DNA from 2 places in the Streptomyces sp. NPDC059008 genome. Region 1 is predicted to be linked to the other one. Evidence: riboswitches for the same ligand, from Rfam matches in the RefSeq annotation. Region 1 holds a riboswitch; the other holds the start of a gene.
What was found. Region 1 has a riboswitch for thiamine pyrophosphate ahead of ACFWZH_RS21820 (thiamine ABC transporter substrate binding subunit). Riboswitches for the same ligand answer to the same signal wherever they lie in the genome.

Region 1 (3,482 bases):
CGGAGTCTTCGGGGTGTCCGAGGTGTTGTCGATCATCTCCGGCTGACATCTGTGGCTGCCATCAACAGTGCCGGACTCCGGGAGACCCGAGCGGTTCACCAGTGGCCCCGGGGCCGTACGGCACACAGACCCCGGCAGGTGGCCGGGTGAACTTGCGAGGCAGTGGTCGCCCGCCATCCCGGCCGCGGCCGACCTCATACCCGGGCGGTGAGGGTCAGGAACGACCGTCGCTCGATGAAGCGGTGAAAGGCCGGCTGTACCTCACCGTTCACGAGATCGGTGCCGCACATATAGAGCTCGGGTCGGTTGGAGAGCAGCTCGAAGTCCCGCATGGCGTCCTCGAAGCGGCACAGCACCCCTGGCTCCGTAGCCGAGTCGATGACGAGGACATGGGCGTGCAAGGCCAAGGGCGTCTGACGGGCCCAATGCACAACCTCGTCGTCCGAGATGCCGTCCAGCGCCAGCGAGCGGTGCGGCAGGTTCCGCCAGTCGATCCCGCTGCCTGCCCACGGGAGCGCGCTGAGGTACGCATCGAACTGGGCCGATAGGAGCACGGTCTGCGGGGCCGCATCATGCTCGTGGAGCCAGGGGGCCATCTGATCTATGCGCATCCTCAAGAGGCTAGGTCAGCTGATTCGTACCGCACGTTGCCTTTCGTGCCGGGCCCCAGTGGGATGCCAGACTCGTATAGGGGCGGACGCGCAGCCGTCGTGCGGCAGGGTCGCAGTCGCTGGAACAGGGAGCCGCTGGGCCGTCCCTGGGCCTGCGAGGTGGGCCGACGATGACGGATGACGACGGAGGGTGACCGTCCCCACCCCGCCGTCACCTGGGGCGCCTCAGATGATCTGCGACACTGGACCCACCATGCCTGCACCCGGAGAACTCACTTTCGTCGCGCCGCGCGGGGCCAAGAAGCCCCCTCGGCACCTTGCCGATCTCACCCCCGTCGAGCGCCGTGAAGCGGTGGCCGCGATCGGCGAGAAGCCGTTTCGCGCCAAGCAGCTGTCGCAGCACTACTTCGCCCGTTACGCGCACGACCCGGCGCAGTGGACCGACATCCCGGCGGCGGCGCGCGAGAAGCTGGCGAGCGAGCTGCTGCCGGACCTGATGAACGTCGTACGGCACATCTCGTGCGACAACGACACCACCCGCAAGACCCTGTGGAAGCTGCACGACGGCACGCTCGTCGAGTCGGTGCTGATGCGCTACCCGGACCGGGTCACCATGTGCATCTCCTCGCAGGCCGGCTGCGGAATGAACTGCCCGTTCTGCGCCACGGGCCAGGCGGGGCTGGACCGCAACCTGTCCACCGCCGAGATCGTGCACCAGATCGTGGACGGGATGCGCGCGCTGCGCGACGGCGAGGTGCCGGGCGGACCGGCGCGGCTGTCCAACATCGTCTTCATGGGGATGGGCGAACCGCTCGCCAACTACAACCGGGTGGTCGGCGCCATCCGGCGGCTGACCGACCCCGAGCCGGACGGCCTGGGCCTGTCCCAGCGCGGGATCACGGTCTCCACGGTCGGCCTGGTCCCGGCGATGCTGCGGTTCGCCGACGAGGGCTTCAAGTGCCGGCTCGCGGTGTCGCTGCACGCGCCGGACGACGAGCTGCGCGACACCCTCGTCCCCGTCAACACGCGCTGGAAGGTGCGTGAGGTGCTGGACGCGGCCTGGGAGTACGCGGAGAAGTCCGGGCGGCGCATCTCGATCGAATACGCCCTGATCCGGGACATCAACGACCAGGCATGGCGCGGTGACCTGCTGGGACGGCTGCTCAAGGGCAAGCGGGTCCATGTGAACCTGATTCCGCTGAACCCGACGCCCGGCTCGAAGTGGACCGCCTCGCGCCCTGAGGACGAGCGGGCGTTCGTCCAGGCCATCGAGGCGCACGGCGTGCCGGTGACCGTCCGCGACACCCGCGGTCAGGAGATCGACGGGGCCTGCGGGCAGCTCGCCGCCTCGGAGCGCTGAGCGCCCGCTGGTACGGTGTCGTCGAACAAATGCACATTCCGACAGGGGAGCGCCACAGCGCTGAGAGTGCGGAAGCGTCGTAGTCCTACGGTGCCCGCAGACCCTTGAACCTCGCCCGGGTCATTCCGGGTAGGAAGTTCGGTCGTCACTCATGCTGTTGCGCCCTGCCCGGATGTCCTTCGCGCGCGTCTTCGGACGCCGTGAGCTGCGGACACCGGGCGGGGCCGCGTCTCTTCCTGGCCAGCCAGGAGGAAATCAGTGAGAACCACCAGCAGGATCACCGCGAGCGCCCTCACCGCCGCGCTCGGCATGACCGCGCTCGCCGCATGCGGCACCTCGGGCGGCGACGCGGACGCCAAGACCGTCACGCTCGTCAGCCACGACTCCTTCCCCAAGCCGCTGCTCAAGGCCTTCGAGAAGGAGAGCGGCTACAAGGTCACGCTCCTCAAGAGCGGAGACGCCGGCAAGGCCGTCAACCAGGCGATCCTCTCCAAGGACAACCCCCAGGGCGATGTGTTCTTCGGCATCGACAACACCCTGCTCTCACGCGGCCTGAACGAGGACCTCTTCAGCCCGTACCAGGCCAAGGGGCTGGACAGCGTCCCGGCCGCGCTGCAGCTCGACAAGGGCAGGCACCGCGTCACCCCGCTCGACTACGGCGACATCTGCGTCAACTACGACCGGGCCTACTTCGACCGGCACAAGATCGCGCCGCCGAAGACCTTCGACGATCTGATCAAGCCCCGGTACAAGGGGCTGCTCGTCACGGAGAACGCCGCGACCTCCTCCCCGGGGCTCGCCTTCCAGCTCGCCACCGTCGCCACCTACGGCGATGGGGGCACCTCCCGCTCGAGCGAAGCCGAGAGTGGGGGAGGCTGGCAGGACTACTGGAAGAAGCTCAAGGCCAACGGCGTCGAGGTCGTCGACGGCTGGGAGCAGGCCTACAACGAGCGGTTCTCGGGCTCCGGGGCCGGCAAGGGCAAGGGCGACAAGCCGCTGGTGGTCTCCTACGCCTCCAGCCCGCCCGTCGAGGTGCTCGGCAAGAAGCCGGCGCCCGAGCAGGCCCCGACCGGCGTCGCGACCGGCACCTGCTTCCGCCAGATCGAGTTCGGCGGCCTCCTGAAGGGCGCGAAGAACGAGAAGGGCGGCAAGGCGCTGCTGGACTTCCTGCTGAGCAAGAAGTTCCAGGAGGACGTGCCGCTGCAGATGTTCGTCAACCCGGCGCGCAAGGACGCCAAGCTGCCGGAGCTGTTCACCACCTACGGCGCGAAGATCGACAAGCCGGCGACGCTGGCCCCGAAGGACATCGCCGAGAACCGCGAACAGTGGATCAAGCAGTGGTCCTCGCTCGTCCTGAAGTAGCCGGCGCCCGCAGCAGACGGCCCGCACGGGGAACGGCGGTGCGGCTCGGCCTGATGGCCGTGCCGCTCGCCTTCTTCGCGCTGTTCTTCGCCTACCCGGTCGTGGCGATCGTCGGGCGCGGACTCAAGGACGGCGGGCAGTGGCAACTG
Region 2 (3,482 bases), on a different contig from region 1:
CGGCCGTCGGCACACCTGCCGACGGACAGGTCCGGCGCGCCTCCACGCCCGCCGCGCCCGCCCGGCAGTCCGGCACCCGGGTCCGCCCTACTGCACCGCGGCCTTCAGCGGCACGGCGGCGTTCGCGGCCCGGTCCCGGTCGAGGGTCACACCCCGCTCGATGAGCTTGCGCCCCTGGGCGAGGTCCCTCGGCCGCCCCACGGCCAGCAACGCGACGAGCCGTCCGCCCCGCAGCCAGATCACCGACCAGGCGGCCTGGGCCGGGTCACCGCGCCAGACCAGCTCGTCGGCGTCCCCGTGATGGCCCGCGTACTGCACGAACCGGCCGAACTGCTCGGACCAGAAGTACGGGACGGGGTCGTAGACCATCCCCTCCGCCTCCCCGCGGGCGATGTTCTCGGCGACCGTACGGGGGCCCTGGAGGGCGTTGTCCCAGTGGTGGATCAGCAGACGGCTGCCGTAACGGGCGGACGGGAAGGAGGCGCAGTCGCCGACCGCGTACACATCGGGCACGGAGGTGCGCAGCCGGTCGTCGGCCAGCACCGAGCCGTCCTCGGAGGACACCTCGACGCCCGAGCCGGCCAGCCAGGCGGTGGCGGGCCGGGCCCCGATCCCGACGACCACGGCGTCGGCGGGCAGCGTGGCGCCGTCCTCGAGGGTGACCAGGCCGGCGGTGACGGCCGCGACCCGGGCGCCGGTACGCAGCTCGGCGCCGGCGTCCGCGTACCAGCCGGCCATATGGGCGGCGACCTCGGCGGGCAGTGCCCCGGCCAGTGGGCGGTCGGCGGCCTCGACGACGGTGACCGCGCAGCCCGCCTCGCGCGCCGCGGTGGCGAACTCGGCGCCGATCCAGCCCGCCCCGACGACCACGATCTCGTGCTGGGCGGCGAGCACCGGGCGCAGCCGCTCGGCGTCGTCGAGGGTGCGCAGCAGGTGGACGCCGGGCAGGCCCTCGCTCCCGGGCAGCGTGATCGGGGCGGCGCCGGTCGCGATCACCGCGTAGTCGTAGGAGACCGGGCCCCGGACCGTCTCGACCCGGTGGGCGTCCGGCACCAGGGCGGTGACCCGGCGGTCGAGGTGGAGCTCGATGTCGAGCGCGGCGAAGTCCACGTCGAAGGCGGAGCCGTCCGCCTTGCCCAGCAGCACCGCCTTGGACAGCGGGGGGCGGTCGTAGGGCTGGTGGGGCTCGTCACCGAGCAGCGTGATCGCGCCGCGCCACCCCTGTTCACGCAGGGCGACCGCGGTCTGCACGCCCGCGATTCCGGCGCCGACGATCACGACGCGCGGCGGGTGGCCGGGAGACTGGGAGGATGTGCTCTGCTCGCTCACCCGATCACTCTAGGACGGTGTGCGACGCCGCTCGCAGCACCGCGCGACGAGATCTCTGACACAGCGTCATGACCGCGCTCCAGGGGCCCGTGCCCCGCCCCGCGGGCTCCGGGGACGGCACGGCCACGCACGCGCCACCGGTGCCGCTCCCCCGACAGCCGCGGCCCCCGTGTACGCCGACCGTTCCCTTACCCCGGCTCGCGCCCCGTATTAGGGTGACGGCTACACGCACTCGCGGGAGCCCGGACGCACCGGGCTGAGAGGGAGGCTGGCCGGCCTCCGACCGTACGAACCTGATCCGGGTCATGCCGGCGAAGGGAGGGGCTGGACGCCCATGCATCCATCTGCCACACCATCGAAACCAGTCACCGGGCACCCTGATGTGCTCGTCATCGGGGGCGGCGTCATCGGCCTGGTCACCGCCTGGCGGGCGGCCGGCCGCGGGCTGACCGTCACGGTGGCCGACCCGGCGCCCGGTGGCGGCGCGGCCCGCGTCGCGGCCGGAATGCTGGCCGCGGTCACCGAGCTCCACTACGGCGAGCAGACCCTGCTGGCCCTCAATCTCGACTCGGCGCGGCGCTACCCGCGGTTCACCGAGGAGCTGGAGGAGGCGGCCGGGACGTCGATCGGCTACCGGCGGTGCGGCACCCTGGCCGTCGCGCTGGACGCCGACGACCGCGCCCACCTGCGCGAACTGCACGCCCTGCAGATCCGCTCGGGCCTGGACTCACAGTGGCTCACGGGCCGCGAGTGCCGCCGCCTGGAGCCGATGCTGGCCCCCGGCGTACGCGGCGGCCTGCGGGTCGACGGCGACCACCAGGTCGACCCGCGGCGGCTGGCGAGCGCCCTGCTGGTGGCCTGCGAACGGGCCGGGGTGGTCCTCCACCGGAGCCGGGTCGAGCGGCTGACCTTCGACGGCGGCCGCGCCTCGGGCGCCGAACTCGCCGACGGCACACGGCTGTCGGCCGGGCAGACCGTGCTCGCGGCGGGCAGCCACATCGGTCGCCTGACCGGCGTCCCCGACGAGGTGCTGCCGCCCGTCCGGCCGGTCAAGGGACAGGTGCTGCGGCTGCGGCTGCCGGACGTGCCCGCCGGGTCCCCGGCCTTCCTGTCGCGCACCGTACGGGCGGTCGTGCGCGGCAACCCCCTCTACCTGGTGCCGCGGGAGAACGGCGAGCTGGTCGTCGGCGCCACCATGGAGGAGCTGGGCTGGGACACCACCGTCACCGCGGGCGGGGTCTACGAGCTGCTGCGGGACGCCCACGAGCTGGTCCCCGGCATCACCGAGCTGCCGCTGGTGGAGACCAGCGCCGGGCTGCGCCCCACCTCCCCCGACAACGCGCCGCTCCTCGGGCCGACCGCTCTGCCCGGCCTCCACCTGGCCACCGGGCACTTCCGCAACGGGGTCCTGCTGACGCCGGTCACCGGTGACGTGATGGCCGAGGTGCTGGCCACCGGGAACGTCCCCGACGAGGCCCTTCCCTTCACCCCCGCGCGCTTCTCCCGTGGCGGGACCCTCACCGCCGCCCCGGGGGCCGCGCGCGCCCGCTTCCTGGAGGAGCAGCCCGTATGAGCAGCGCCAGTGTTTCCGTGTCGGTCAACGGCGAGGCCCGCGAGATCCCCGGCGGACTCACCCTCGACCGGCTCGTCGCGACCCTGTCCGCGGCGCCCACCGGGGTGGCCGCGGCGCTCAACGAAGTCGTGGTGCCGCGCACCCAGTGGCCCACCACCCCGCTCGCCGAAGGTGACCGCGTCGAGGTGCTCACCGCGGTCCAGGGAGGCTGATCCGCAGACATGACCGATACCGAGGTGTCCCGAGGGGCGGCCCCCGCCCCGTCCGCCGCCGGCCCCGACCCCCTCACCATCGCCGGCACCACCTTCCGGTCCCGCCTGATCATGGGGACCGGCGGGGTGCCCAGCCTCGACGTCCTGGAGCGCGCGCTGCTCGCCTCCGGTACAGAGCTGACGACGGTCGCCATGCGGCGGCTGGACCCGACCGTGCAGGGCTCGGTGCTGTCCGTGCTGGAACGGCACCGGATCCGGGTGCTGCCCAATACGGCGGGCTGCTTCACCGCGGGCGAGGCGGTGCTCACCGCCCGGCTCGCCCGGGAGGCGCTCGGTACCGACTGGGTCAAGCTGGAGGTCGTCGCCGA

Region 2: linked by a shared signal. The riboswitch ahead of thiO (glycine oxidase ThiO) and the one ahead of ACFWZH_RS21820 (thiamine ABC transporter substrate binding subunit) in region 1 are both predicted to bind thiamine pyrophosphate.

Annotation. Positions count from the first base shown of each region.
Region 1 is NZ_JBHYJC010000018.1:40,973-44,454, reverse strand. Features, by position in the region: gene ACFWZH_RS21835 (hypothetical protein) at 1-46, shown strand, start outside; gene ACFWZH_RS21830 (hypothetical protein) at 195-611, opposite strand; gene rlmN (23S rRNA (adenine(2503)-C(2))-methyltransferase RlmN) at 865-1,971, shown strand; TPP riboswitch at 2,005-2,125, shown strand; gene ACFWZH_RS21820 (thiamine ABC transporter substrate binding subunit) at 2,230-3,333, shown strand; gene ACFWZH_RS21815 (ABC transporter permease) at 3,372-3,482, shown strand, end outside.
Region 2 is NZ_JBHYJC010000054.1:5,595-9,076, reverse strand. Features, by position in the region: gene ACFWZH_RS34830 (NAD(P)/FAD-dependent oxidoreductase) at 88-1,329, opposite strand; TPP riboswitch at 1,554-1,666, shown strand; gene thiO (glycine oxidase ThiO) at 1,664-2,902, shown strand; gene thiS (sulfur carrier protein ThiS) at 2,899-3,114, shown strand; gene ACFWZH_RS34815 (thiazole synthase) at 3,226-3,482, shown strand, end outside.